4 regions of the Nonomuraea terrae genome follow, and region 1 is predicted to be linked to each of the others. Evidence: riboswitches for the same ligand, from Rfam matches in the RefSeq annotation. Region 1 holds a riboswitch; each other region holds the start of a gene.

Region 1 (3,201 bases):
CCGGCTCATGAACGAGACCGACATCACCCCGTCCATCAACCAGATCGAGCTCCACCCGTACTTCCAGCAGCGCGAGATGCGGGCCTTCCACGAGGCCAACGGCATCCTGACGGAGGCGTGGAGCCCCCTCGGCTCGGGCCGCGGCCTGCTGGAGGACCCGGCGCTGGAACTGCTGTCGCGCAAGTGCGGCAGGACCCCCGCGCAGATCGTGATCCGCTGGCACCTGCAGATGGGCCACGTCGTCATCCCCAAGTCCGTGACCCCCGCCCGGATCAAGGAGAACATCGGCGTCTTCGACTTCGTCCTCGATCAGGAGGACATGGCCGCCATCAGCGCGATGAACCGCGGTCAGCGCCTCGGACCCGACCCCAACGCCTTCAACATGACCTGATTTTTACCTCGGTGTACGATTTTCCGCGTGCGAGACTTCACGTGGGGAATTGCGGCGACCGGCGGCATCGCCCGCACCGTGGGCGCGGCCATCGTGGCGGAGCCGGGGATGCGGGTGGCCGCCGTCGGCTCCCGCGACCTCGGCCGGGCCCAGGTCCTGGCCGCCGAGCTGGGGGCGGAGTCGGCGTACGGCTCCTACGAGCAGCTGTGCGCCGACCCGAACGTGGACGCGGTCTACGTGGCGACTCCCCACGCCCAGCACCTGCAGGTGGCCGAGGCCGCGATCGCGGCGGGCAAGGCCGTGCTCTGCGAGAAGCCCCTGGCCGCCGACCTCGACGACGCCGAGAAGATGGTGCGCCTGGCACGCGAGGCGGGCGTGTTCCTGATGGAGGCCATGTGGATGAGGTTCAACCCCCTCGTCCAGCGCCTGGCCGCCGACCCGCGCTTCGGCGACATCCGCTCGGTGCAGGCCAGCTTCGGGTTCTCGCTGCCGTACGACCCCGCGCACCGGCTGTGGGCGCCGGAGCTGGGCGGCGGCGCCCTGCTCGACCTCGGGATCTACCCCTTCGGGCTGGCCCAGCTGCTCATGGGCATGCCCACGGGGCTGCACGTCACCGGATCCCTCGCGCCCAGCGGGGTTGACGCGGAGGCGGCCGGCGTATTGCTCTACCCCGGCGGCAGACACGCCCTCGTGGCCACCTCGTTGCTCGGGAATTACCCCAACCAGGCCTGTGTTGTGGGTACGCAGATGCGGGCGGACATCCCGGCGCCCTTCTGGGCGCCACAGCGGATCGTCCTCTCCGGCCCCGGCATGGAGCCGGAGGAGCACGTGCTCGATCCGGCGGACAACGGTTACGCCGGGGAGCTGCGCGAGGTCCGCGCCGCAGTGGCCGAGGGCAGGACCGAATCCTCGATCATGCCCCTTGACGAATCCCTGGCCATGCTGGGGCTTCTGGCCGACGCCCGCGGGCAGCTCGCCTGACGGGCACTTCATGAGGCTGAGCCGACCGGGGTGTTGCACTGCCCCCGTGGCGCACACGGTCTCGTGGAAATCTCGTTGCCGGGGAATTACCCCGGCGCGAGCCTGGTTGTACAGAACCGGACGCGGGACATCCCGGCGCTCTCGTCAGTGCCTCATCCGCGTCGCCGCAGGCCCAAGGCCCGATCGATTTGCCGATCTTGCGCCTTGACGCATCCCTTGCCATACCGGGGGTTCGGGCCGACGCCCGAAGGCTTTTCGCCTGACTGGGCCTTTATGGAGTTGTAATCCCCTTGCCCCATGTATTACCTTGTGGGGCATCTTGCGGCGAACGTCCGGTTTGTCCGGCGTTGTCCGACCATCGCACGACACATCTCACAGGATCGTCCTGTGACCGCTGAATCCGCCTTCGGGCGGAACCGGGGACCCAAGTCCTTTCGGGGCGAATCGGCACTTCGGTGCCGTAGGGCAGCTTCCACGCCCGAGCCCGTCAGCTAACCCGGTAAGCGGCATGGAAGCAAGGAGTAAACCCGCTCGATGGCCAAGCACCGTATTCTCGCTGCCTCGAAGAAGAACATCGCCCGTGCCGCTCTGGGCACGTCCGTCCTCGCCACGGTCCTCGGCGGCACCGCCGTAGCGAACGCCGAAGCCACGACGGCGCCGGTCAAGACCGCCACCGCGGCCGTCACCGCCAACCACCCGGACAACGCCCAGAAGCCGGCCGGGAAGAAGTCCGAAGAGACCAAGGTCAGCGTCACCGCCCAGCAGGTCCTCGACCTGGCCAGGTCCCAGGTCGGCACCTCCGAGAACTCCGCCGGCGGCGGCACGCCGTACCAGAAGTGGTACGCCGCCTCGCAGCGCGCGGCCGAGACCATCGACCGTGACGGCGGCAACCGCGCCGCTTACCTGAACGCCCCGTGGTGCGCGATGTTCGTGTCCTGGGTCGGTGAGCACTCCGGCGCCCGTCCGGCCATCGGCTGGGACGCCTACACCGTCACCTACGCCAAGTGGTTCGAGAAGAACGACCGCTGGGGCACCAAGGTGCAGCCCGGCGCCGTGGTCTTCTTCTCCTGGAGCGGCAGCAAGGACCTCGACGACATCAACCACGTCGGCTTCGTCGTGAAGGACAACGGCGACGGCACGATCTCCACGGTCGAGGGCAACACCGGCAACGGCAAGGTCGAGGAGCGCGTCCGGCCGAAGTCGCAGGTCGTCGGCTACGGCTACCCGCAGTACGCCGCCTGACCGGTTCCCCCGCGAGGCGCGTGTCCCCCGTACGAGGGGACGCCGCCCACTCCCACCGAAGCGCACGTCCCCCCATCACGGGGATGTGCGCCTCTCCCCCGACATGAAGCCCGCGTCCCACACCAACGGGACGCGGCGCTCTCTCCCCCCGCAGAAGCGCGCATTCTCCGCACGCACGGAGCGCGCTCTGCTCCCCCATACAAGCGCCCGCCCCCGGGCGGGCGTCCCCCGCACAAGCGCGCGTTCCCGTACCACGGGGACGCGCGCTTGCGCGTTCTCGCGGTGTCGCCCGGCTCAGGCGAGGAGAAAAACGCGCGGGTGACCGCTGCGGGGTCGTTCTCCATCGGGACGTGGCGGCCCCCTGGATGCGCACGAGCCTAGCGGCGGTCCGCCTTGTCGAGTTCGCCGAGGGCCCAGACGGCCCAGTCGCGGGAGGCTTCGTACTGGCGCAGGCCGTAGCCGGCGGCGAGCCAGCCGAGGGCCAGGCGGCCCTCGCCGGAGATCGGCGTCTCGCCGGACACGGCGTCCCTGATCCGTTCGAGCTCCCGCTCGCTGCGGGCGGCGATCGCGTGGAGGATCTTCCGGGC
Region 2 (3,201 bases), on a different contig from region 1:
CCGTAGCCCTGCTGACCGTAGTCGGGTTGCGACTGCGGCTGCTGGCCGTACTGCGGCTGGGCGAAGCCCGGTTGCGACTGCTGCTGGCCGTAGTCGGGCTGCTGCCCGTACTGGGGCTGCTGGCCGGACTGCGGCTGCTGACCGTAACCCTGCTGACCCTGCTGGGCCTGCTGGCCGTAGTCGGGCTGGCTGTACTGCTGCTGCCCGTAATCGGGTTGCGACTGCGGCTGCTGCCCGTACTGCTGCTGCCCGTAATCGGGTTGCGACTGCGGCTGCTGCCCGTACTGCTGCTGCCCGTAGTCGGATTGGGACTGGGGCTGCTGGCCATATTGCTGCCCGTAGCCGGGCTGGGCCTGCGGCTGCTGCCCGTACTGGGGCTGCTGGGCGTGAGCCTGCTGGCCGTAGCCCTGCTGGCCGTAATCGGGCTGGCCGTATTCGGGCTGGCCGTATTCGGGCTGGCCGTAGCCCTGCTGCTGACCGTAGTCAGGCTGGGCCTGCTGGCCGTAGCCCTGTTGACCATAGCCCTGCTGGCCGTAGTCGGGCTGGGCCTGCGACTGCTGCCCGTAGTCGGGCTGCTGGCCGTACTGGGGTTGCTGGCCGTAGGGAGGCTGACCCTGCTGGGGCTGGCCGTAGCCTTGCTGTCCGTAGGGGGGTTGCTGCCCGTAGGCATCGTCCACCCGGTAGCCGACCACAGTCGCGTCCGGGTCGGGCTCGCCAGGATGGCGGCCCGGGTTCTGCTGCCCGTAGGGGCCGGGTGCAGAATTTTCGCCGGATTCGTTCTGCGGATACGGCGGCTGTCCGGTGCTCACCGTGTCACCTCGCTTCAAGTGCGCATGTGGCACGTGTCAGGACACATGCCTGTGCTGCCCAACGTATCGACATAGGTATCAACAATCACCTTTCCATGTGGTCAGCGTCCGCGTCACCCGATGGGAGATGCAGCAGCATGCGGGTGTTGTCCAGGGTGTTCGGCTTCACGTGCTCCAGATCGAGGAACTCCGCAACACCCTCGTCGTACGAGGCCAGGAGTTCGGCGTACACCTCGGGTGAGACCGGCGTGCCCTGTATCCGGCGAAAGCCGTGTCTGGCGAAGAAGTCGACCTCAAAAGTCAGACAGAATACACGCCTCAGCCCCAGATCCTTCGCCTGCTGTATCAGCGCCGAGACGATGCGGTGGCCGATGCCCATGCCCCGGCACGCGGGGTCCACGGCGACGGTGCGGACCTCGGCGAGGTCCTCCCACAGCACATGGAGCGCGCCGCATCCGACGACCTGCCCGCCCCGCTCGGCCACCCAGAACTCCTGTACGTCCTCGTACAGCGTCACCGTGGCCTTCTCCAGGAGCCGCGGCCCCGCGCCCGCGTAGGTGTCGACGAGGCGCCTGATCGTCCGCACGTCGGGGGTACGGGCGCGCCGGACCACCACCGCGGTCTCGGACAACGTCGGTTCGGCCACCTGCTCCATGGCTCTCCAGCGTACAGATGTCATTACGGCTCAGCCTTAACTCCCATGTCCCGCCCCATCTTGTTACATCTTGTGGCCAGGTGGACACGCGCCCGGACCCCAATCGTCGGGCACCGAAGCGTGACAATCAGGGCAAAATGCCCGTTGTGCACGGGAGTACACGCCTTCACCTCGCGACTCTCCAGCGGTGAAAGGCCGACGAAGTCGGCAGTTCCGGTTGAGCACGAACCCGGAGTGCATTAGTGTCCAGCGACGATGTTCCCCGTGTGTCCCCACACGCGGGAGACACGCCCAATCCCCGCGAGGGGAGCCGGGGACCCGCCGGTGGCCTCCCCAGAACGCCACCACAAGGGGTGAATCCGAGATCGCTCGGTAGGGCTGCTCCGGCCCGAACCCGTCAGCTAACCCGGTAGGCGTCTACGAGAGGAGCTTGGTTGGTGAAGCGCTTGCGCGAGCGCCAAGGCAGACACGCCCGTCCGTCCGTACGCGGGCGGAGATCACGCTTTCTCGGTGTGGTGAGTCTCACAGTCGCCGCGACGCTGCTCGCCGTCCCCGTCGGTTCGGCCTCCGCCGACCCCAAGCCCTCCCTCCAGGACCTGGCCGACCAGGTCGAGAAGATGCACACCGATATCGAGACGCTGGCCGAGCAGTACAACGGCCAGCGCGAGAAGCTCAAGACCGCGCGCAAGGCCGCCGAGGCCGCGCAGAAGACGCTGGCCACCAGCGAGGCCGATCTCGCCGCCAAGCGCGCCAAGGCCATCGCCCTGGCCCAGAACGCCTACATCACCGGCGGCCTGAGCCGGGCCCTGACCTTCACCTCCGCCGAGGACCCCGAGAAGTTCCTCGACCAGGCCGCCACCACGTACGCGCTGGAGCAGCAGCAGGGCGAGGAGGTCACCCAGCTCCTCAAGGCCATGGACGCGGCCGAGCGGGCACGGGCCGGCGCCAAGACGCGCATCGAAGAGGTCGAGAAACTGGTCTCCGACATCGACACCAAGCGCGACAAGATCACCAAACTGGTCACCAAGATCGAGAGCAACCTCTTCCAGCGGGCGCTCGGCGAAGCCGGCCGGCCCGGCACCCGGGCCACCCGCGTCAACCTGCCGGTCCCGGGCGACGGCAAGGCCGCCGCCGCCGCGCGCTGGGCGCTGACGCAGCAGCTCAAGCCGTACGTGTGGGGCGCCGAGGGGCCCAGCTCGTACGACTGCTCCGGGCTGGTGATGGCGGCCTACCGGCAGGTGGGCATCGCACTGCCGCACTACACCGGCAGCCAGTGGACGTCCGGCAGGCACATCGACCGCTCTGAGCTGCGCGCCGGTGACCTGGTGTTCTTCTACAACGACCTGCACCACGTCGGCATCTACCTCGGCGGCGGCATGATGGTGCACGCGCCGCGGACCGGTGACGTCGTCCGCATCGCCGCGATCGAGGGCCGGCCGTACGCGGGGGCCGTACGCATCGCGGACTGAGCGGGCTCAGATGAGCTGACGGCGGGCCGCCCAGGCCACGGCCTCGATCGCCGTGGCCACGCCGATGCGGTCGCAGATGGCGCGCAGCCGCCGGCGTACGGTGCGGCCGCTGATGTCGAGCCGCCTGCCCACCCGGTCGACGGTGACCCCCTTGGCCAGCTCCGCCAGCAGAGCGAGATCCGCCTCGCTCAGCTCGATGCCTTCCGTGAGCACATCCATCGGGAGCCCTCCCCCAACAGCCGCGGGCCGAAATCGATCCCGCTGACGG
Region 3 (3,201 bases), on a different contig from region 1:
AAGGGCGTGTTCGCCGACGTGATCGAGGAGCAGGTCACCTACGTCAACGCCCCGCTGCTGGCCAAGGAGCGCGGCGTCGAGGTCGAGCTGGTCACCAGCTCCGAGAGCCCCGACTGGCGCAACGTGGTGACCGTGCGCGGCGTGCTCGCCGACGGCCGCCAGGTCTCGGTCTCCGGCACGCTGTCCGGGCCGCGCCAGATCACGAAGATCGTCGAGGTCAACGGCTACGAGATGGAGATCGAGCCGACGGCCCACCTGTGCTTCCTCACCTACGCCGACCGCCCCGGCATCGTCGGCGTGGTCGGCCGGCTGCTCGGCGAGCACAACGTCAACATCGCCTCCATGCAGGTGGCCCGCGACGTCAAGGGCGGCAAGGCGCTCATCGCGCTGACCGTCGACTCCGCGATCCCCGCGGACGTGGTCGAGCAGATCGTGGCCGAGATCGGCGCCGACAGCGGCCGCTCGGTCGACCTGGAGGACTGACCTCCCCACGCCGTCGCAGGGCCGTCACCCGTCCGGGTGACGGCCCTTTGCGTCTCAGCATGCGAGATAGTAGGACATCCAACGAGATGCCTCGGGTACTGTAGCGAGTGATGCGCCAGGTGCTCGTACTCATTACCTGCCGCGGCGAGGCCTGTTAGGGCAGGTCGACGACTCGCCGCGGTGTTCGGCGCGTTGTCGGCCGGTAAGTCCCTTCGTCCGGTCCGCGACCCGGACCACGAGATCAGGCTGGGTCGGATTCGCGACCGGAGTCCGGCGTCACTGGAACGCTTCCGCGAAACGAGATGAGTGACATGTACGACATGTATGCCTGGAACCGTGCCGACGACCACGAGGACAAGGCGGCCGAGGCCGTGCAGATCGCACTGGACCGCCGCGACAACGGCGGCGCCCCGCAGAACTCCGGCAGCTAGCCGGGCCGTGCCGTGACGAGCGGCCCCGCGGACGTCTCCGCGGAGCCGCTCCATGCTTGCCGGCACAGGCGCCGGATCACGGACGTCTCCGCGATCCGGCCGATCCGTCCATGGGGTGCCGTTCAGGGCGCGCCGTCAGAGGGCGCCGTCAGAGGGTGCCGTCAGAGAGTGGCGGTGGGCATGGAGGGCGCGGGTTCGTCGCGCTGCTTGACGAACTCCCGCCATTCCCGCACGCCCTTGCGGTCCGGGCGCACCCCGCCCACGAAGGCGCTGCGCCGCCAGGCGGAGAGCTTCTCCTCCTTCACCACGTCACCCGTGCGCGGGGCGTGCACCATGTAGCCGGGCCGGGAGATCATCCCGACGTGGCCGAGGTTGCTGAAGAAGACCAGGTCGCCCGGTTTGAGGTTCTTCCAGGAGACCTTCTTGTCGAACGCCGCGTACTGGTCCGCGGCGACGCGCGGGAGCTGGATCCCCGCCTTCTGGTACGCCCGCAGCATGAGTCCGGAGCAGTCATAGCCGCGTGGGCTGGTGCCTCCCCACACGTAGGGGGTGCCCCGTTTGTTCATCGCGAACTTGAGCGCGATCTTCCAGGCCGGCTTGGGTGCGCGTTTGTCCTGGATCTCCTTGAGCTTGTGTCCGTCCAAGGTGATGGTGGACGCGTCGGGGGCTTTCTGAGCTGGGGTTTTCTCTTCTGCGGCCTGCTGTGCCGGAGGTTTGGCGGTCGTCGCCTGTGCGGCGGGGGCGGCCAGGAGAAGCCCGGCGACGCCCGCGGCCGAGGCAATGGCAATACGTGACAAGGGGGACTTGTCCTTCCATACGGCCGGCCGGGTTAGCTGACGGGCTCGGGCTTGGAAGCAGCCCTACGGCGTGGGGTCGCCGATTCGCCCCTGGGGGAAGTGGGTCCCCGGCTCCACGCAACCGCTGCGTGGATTAGGCCCGTCGGACTCTAACGAAACGGTCAAACGGACGTAAAGGGTAAAAAAGGTAAAATATCGGACGTCCGGAGCTTGAGATGGTTGCTCGTCAGGCGAGACGAGCGGGTAAGGTACCGCCATGGAGTCGCGCAACATCCGCCTGGCCGTGATCCCCGGAGACGGGATCGGCACCGAGGTCGTCGCCGAAGGGCTCAAGGTCCTGGAGGCCGTGGGCACGAAGTTCGAGCCCACGCACTACGACCTGGGCGCTGCCCGCTATCACCGCACCGGTGAGACGCTCCCCGACTCCGTGATGGAGGAGCTGCGCGGTTACGACGCGCTCCTGCTCGGCGCGATCGGCGACCCGAGCGTGCCGCCGGGCATCCTGGAGCGCGACGTGCTGCTCAAGCTGCGCTTCGCCTTCGACCACTACGTCAACCTGCGCCCGGTCAAGCTGTTCCCGGGCGTGGAGACGCCGCTGGGCGACTCGTCCGCCGAAGACATCGACATGATCGTGGTCCGCGAGGGCACCGAGGGCCTCTACGCCGGCACCGGTGGCGTCATGCGCCGCGGCACCCCGCACGAGATCGCCACCCAGGAGTCGCTCAACACCGCCCACGGCGTCGAGCGCGTGGTGCGCTACGCCTTCGACAAGGCCATGACGCGCCCGCGCAAGAAGCTGACCCTCGTCCACAAGACGAACGTGCTCACCTACGCCGGCGACCTGTGGCAGCGCACGGTCAACCGGATCAGCGAGGAATACCCCGAGGTCACCACCGACTACTGCCACATCGACGCGGCCTCGATGTTCTTCGTCACCCAGCCCGAGCGCTTCGACGTGGTGGTGACCGACAACCTGTTCGGCGACATCATCACCGACCTCGGCGCGGCCATCGCCGGCGGCATCGGCCTGGCCGCCAGCGGCAACATCAACCCCGAGCGCACCGCGCCCAGCATGTTCGAGCCGGTCCACGGCAGCGCGCCCGACATCGCCGGCCAGGACAAGGCCGACCCGACCGCGACGATCCTGTCGGTCGCCATGCTGCTCGACCACCTCGGGCTGCAGGCCGAGGCCGCCAGGGTCGAGCAGGCCGTCGCCGACGACATCGTCGAGCGGCTGGCCGGCTGGGCGGCTCGCACCACACGGGAGATCGGCGACGACATCGCCGCGCGAGTATCCGGCTAGGACCGCCTAGCCCCGGAAGCGCCTGGCGGTCCGCGAAGGACTGCCGGGCGCTTTTTTGCGTCCAAAGCGGCTAATCGCCCTATCGGCCGCTTGCCATCCCATATAGCGAGACAATAGGAAGTACGGACACCCCCCGACGCGGGGCACGCACCGTGCCGTCATCGGGCAGATACCGTGACATTTCGCC
Region 4 (3,201 bases), on a different contig from region 1:
GCTCCATGGCCAGGCCGGTGCCGAGCAGCAGGCCCTCGGCCCCCTCCAGGAAGACCGCGCCGCCGTCGTCGCCGACCAGCAGCGGCGGCGGATGCCCGGCGCTGGTCCAGCGCAGCCGCCATCGTCCCCGCTCGCACCGCTCGGCCAGCGCCAGCACCAGCGTGGCCATCAGGTCGCCGGCGATGTACGGCAGCGCCTCGTCGAGCCGGGCGACCACCCGGCTGGGTGACGTGCGCTCGGCCCAGGCCATCGTGCGCAGCATGTTGCGGATCTGCGACATGTCGGCCGCGGCCTGCAGGTCGTGGCCCGTCACGTCGCCGATGACGAGCGCGGTCAGGCCGCCGGGCAGCGGGAACGCGTCGTACCAGTCGCCGCCGACGCGGGAGCCGCGCGGCGCGGGCTGGTAGCGGGCGGCCATCTCCAGCTCCTCGATCGCGGGCAGCGGGCTGATCAGGTGGCGCTGCATGGTCTCGGCGATGCGGCGCTGCACCTCGTACATGTCGGCGTTGTCCACGGACAGCCCGGCGCGGCCCGCGATGTCGTCGATCAGCGACAGGTCCGGCATGTCGAAGTCGGGAGTGGGCGCGCACCGGGCGAGCGAGATCGCGCCCAGTACGCGGCGCGGGGTGCGCAGCGGCGCGATGACCACCGAAGTGGGCCTGATGTGGTCGAACAGCCTGCGCTGGAAGACGCAGAACGGTGACCCGTCGCGACTCGCCAGGTCGTGCCCGGTGAGCAGGACCGAGGGGCTGCCGCGCAGCACCCGGGCCATCGGCGAGTGGGAGAGCTCGTCCGATGCGGGCAGCACCCCCTCCCACTGCCTCGCAATGGCGTTGTCCTCCCTGTTGCCGGAGACGATCGAGACCCTGCGCAGCTCGCCGCCGGGGCCGAGCAGGTCGATCACCGCCCAGTCGGCCAGCCGGGGCACCACCAGCCGGGTGAGCCGCCGCAGTGCCTCCTCCTTGTCCAGGGTGGAGGCCAGCACGGTGCTGATCTCGGCCATCAGTGACAGCCGTCCGGCCAGTTCCTCGAGCACGGACAGGTGGGCCGCCTGCTCCTGTTCGATCGCCTTGTGCCGGCGCAGGTCGTAGAAGAGCACGACCGCCCCCAGGCGGCCGTCCAGCTGGATCGCCGCCCCCATCAGGCCGAGGGGTATGAGCTCCCCGTCGCCCCGGACGAACCACGTCTCCTCGGTGTGCACGCTGTCGGCCATCTCGAGCGCCTGGATCTGCGGGCACTGGCTCCGGGGCAGTTTGCTGCCGTCGGGGTTGCGGTGCAGCAGGTCGTGCGCGTCGGCGCCGATCAGCTCGCGGGCGGAACGCCCCAGCACCTGCTCGGCGTACGGGTTGATCATGATGATCCGGCCGCACTCGTCGAGGATGTAGAGGCCCAGGTGCACCCCGTGGAGGAGTGCTCGCATGAGTTCCTGGCTGAGCCCGTACCTCTCCGCAGCGGGAACGGCGTCGCTGGGTTCCATAGTGATCCCACCATCACACCTGTCCGGCCCTGTCCAGCGGGCCATACGGGACCCACGATTTCGCAAAATGTCGGGCGCCTTCACGGACAGGTCAGGCAGTCAACCCATCCGTCACACCCACCCCTTCTGTCCCGTACGAATGGCGCCGCGTCGGCTGAAGGCCGCAAACTTTACCCAGCCCAGAGTCCCGGCATACACGGGGTTTCAGCGCCTTTAAGGCGAAAAAACACGCGATTCCGATACGTACCACTTGCACTCCCTATGGAGAGGTGCATACCTTTTTACCTATTCGCGGCAAAGGTCAGATGACCTCTCGTCGCTTCGTTGACAGGACCGTACGCCGCTCCCAGATCGGGAGCCGTGCGGCCGCCGAATCCGCCTCTCGCGGAACCGGGGACCCACCTTTCTGGGGTGAATCGGACACCAGCCGCACGCTGCGCCCGTAGGGCACTTCCAAGCCCGAACCCGTCAGCTAACCCGGTAGGCGGCATGGAAGCTAGGAGTCAATGCCCTCATGCTCGTCCCCCGTACCCTGAAGAGTCGCCTCGATCTGCCCGTCAAGCGTGTCGGCCTCGCCGTCGGCGGCGCCGTCCTGGCGGCGTCCACCGCCTTCGCCGCCCTGCCCGGCGCCGCGCAGGCCGCGCAGGTCACGCCCGCCGACCGCGCTCCGGCGCCCGCCGCCGAGGCCGGGCCCCTCACCTACGGTCTCGACGTCTCGCACTACCAGCCCACCTACGACTGGGCCGACAGCTCCGCGCAGTTCGGCATCATCAAGGCCACCGAGGGCACCGACTTCGTCGACTCCTCCTTCGCCAGGCACTGGCGCGAGCTCGGCAAGAAGGGCATCGTCCGCGGGGCCTACCACTTCGCCCACCCGGGCAACGACGCCGTCAGCGAGGCCAAGCACTTCCTGTCCGTGGTGAACTCGCAGCCCGCCAAGGCCGGCGACCTGCTGGTGCTCGACCTGGAGAGCGCCGACGGCCAGTCCGTCGACGAGGTCAACGCCTGGGCCAAGACCTGGCTGGGGTACGTGAAGGAGAAGACCGGGATCACCCCGATGTTCTACAGCGGCTGGAACTTCGCCGACACCTACGGCAAGGGCCTGTCGGAGTACCCGCTGTGGGTCGCGCACTACAGCAAGGCCAGGGGCCAGGTGAGCCCGCCCGCCGACTGGAAGTCGTGGACGATCCACCAGTACACCGACTCCCCCATCGACCAGAACGTCTCCGCGCTGACCGTGAACCAGCTGCGTGACCTGGGCCGCCGTACCGCCTGACCACTTCCCCGCATGAGCGCGGTCCCCGCGGCCGCGCCCGGCGGGGCCCCTCCCCGCGCCGACAGCCACGCGCATCGGACGCCGGGGCGGCGGCCCCGTCGGGCCCCTCGCACACCAGGAAGCCACGGCCGTGCGGCCGTGGCTTCCGGTTGTTGGACGTCGGTCGAGCCGCGTCACGCCGGGGCGTAGACCCGGTGGACGAACTCGGCCAGCTTGCTGTCGGGCAGCTCCTTGGCCAGGTCGGACTCGCTGACCATGCCGACGATCCGGTGGTTGTCGATCACCGGCAGGCGCTTGATCTGGTGCTGCTCCATCTTCTGCAGCGCCTCCTCGACGCTGGTGTGAGCCTCCACCCACACCAGCCCGCGGGCCAGCTCGCCCGCCGTGGTCGTGTCGAGGTTCTTGCCCTCGGCACAGCATTTGACCACGATGTCCCGGTCGGTGATGA

Evidence for each region. A riboswitch is a leader RNA that binds a small molecule or an ion and turns the genes downstream of it on or off. The one in region 1 is predicted to bind cyclic di-AMP.
Region 2: another riboswitch for cyclic di-AMP. It lies ahead of ACIBP6_RS32430 (C40 family peptidase); the one in region 1 lies ahead of ACIBP6_RS15620 (CHAP domain-containing protein).
Region 3: another riboswitch for cyclic di-AMP. It lies ahead of ACIBP6_RS01045 (C40 family peptidase); the one in region 1 lies ahead of ACIBP6_RS15620 (CHAP domain-containing protein).
Region 4: another riboswitch for cyclic di-AMP. It lies ahead of ACIBP6_RS04900 (glycoside hydrolase family 25 protein); the one in region 1 lies ahead of ACIBP6_RS15620 (CHAP domain-containing protein).

What each region holds. Positions count from the first base shown of each region.
Region 1 covers NZ_JBITLL010000003.1:675,758-678,958, forward strand. Annotated here, with positions in the region: gene ACIBP6_RS15610 (aldo/keto reductase) at 1-391, shown strand, start outside; gene ACIBP6_RS15615 (Gfo/Idh/MocA family protein) at 419-1,372, shown strand; cyclic di-AMP (ydaO/yuaA leader) riboswitch at 1,755-1,893, shown strand; gene ACIBP6_RS15620 (CHAP domain-containing protein) at 1,907-2,614, shown strand; gene ACIBP6_RS15625 (PadR family transcriptional regulator) at 2,992-3,201, opposite strand, start outside.
Region 2 covers NZ_JBITLL010000006.1:646,768-649,968, reverse strand. Annotated here, with positions in the region: gene ACIBP6_RS32440 (RDD family protein) at 1-809, opposite strand, end outside; gene ACIBP6_RS32435 (amino-acid N-acetyltransferase) at 895-1,464, opposite strand; cyclic di-AMP (ydaO/yuaA leader) riboswitch at 1,743-1,895, shown strand; gene ACIBP6_RS32430 (C40 family peptidase) at 1,977-2,933, shown strand; gene ACIBP6_RS32425 (LuxR C-terminal-related transcriptional regulator) at 2,940-3,152, opposite strand.
Region 3 covers NZ_JBITLL010000001.1:228,895-232,095, forward strand. Annotated here, with positions in the region: gene serA (phosphoglycerate dehydrogenase) at 1-483, shown strand, start outside; gene ACIBP6_RS01045 (C40 family peptidase) at 1,076-1,558, opposite strand; cyclic di-AMP (ydaO/yuaA leader) riboswitch at 1,719-1,861, opposite strand; gene ACIBP6_RS01050 (3-isopropylmalate dehydrogenase) at 1,968-3,014, shown strand.
Region 4 covers NZ_JBITLL010000001.1:1,036,040-1,039,240, reverse strand. Annotated here, with positions in the region: gene ACIBP6_RS04905 (SpoIIE family protein phosphatase) at 1-1,477, opposite strand, end outside; cyclic di-AMP (ydaO/yuaA leader) riboswitch at 1,835-1,979, shown strand; gene ACIBP6_RS04900 (glycoside hydrolase family 25 protein) at 1,992-2,753, shown strand; gene ACIBP6_RS04895 (CBS domain-containing protein) at 2,927-3,201, opposite strand, start outside.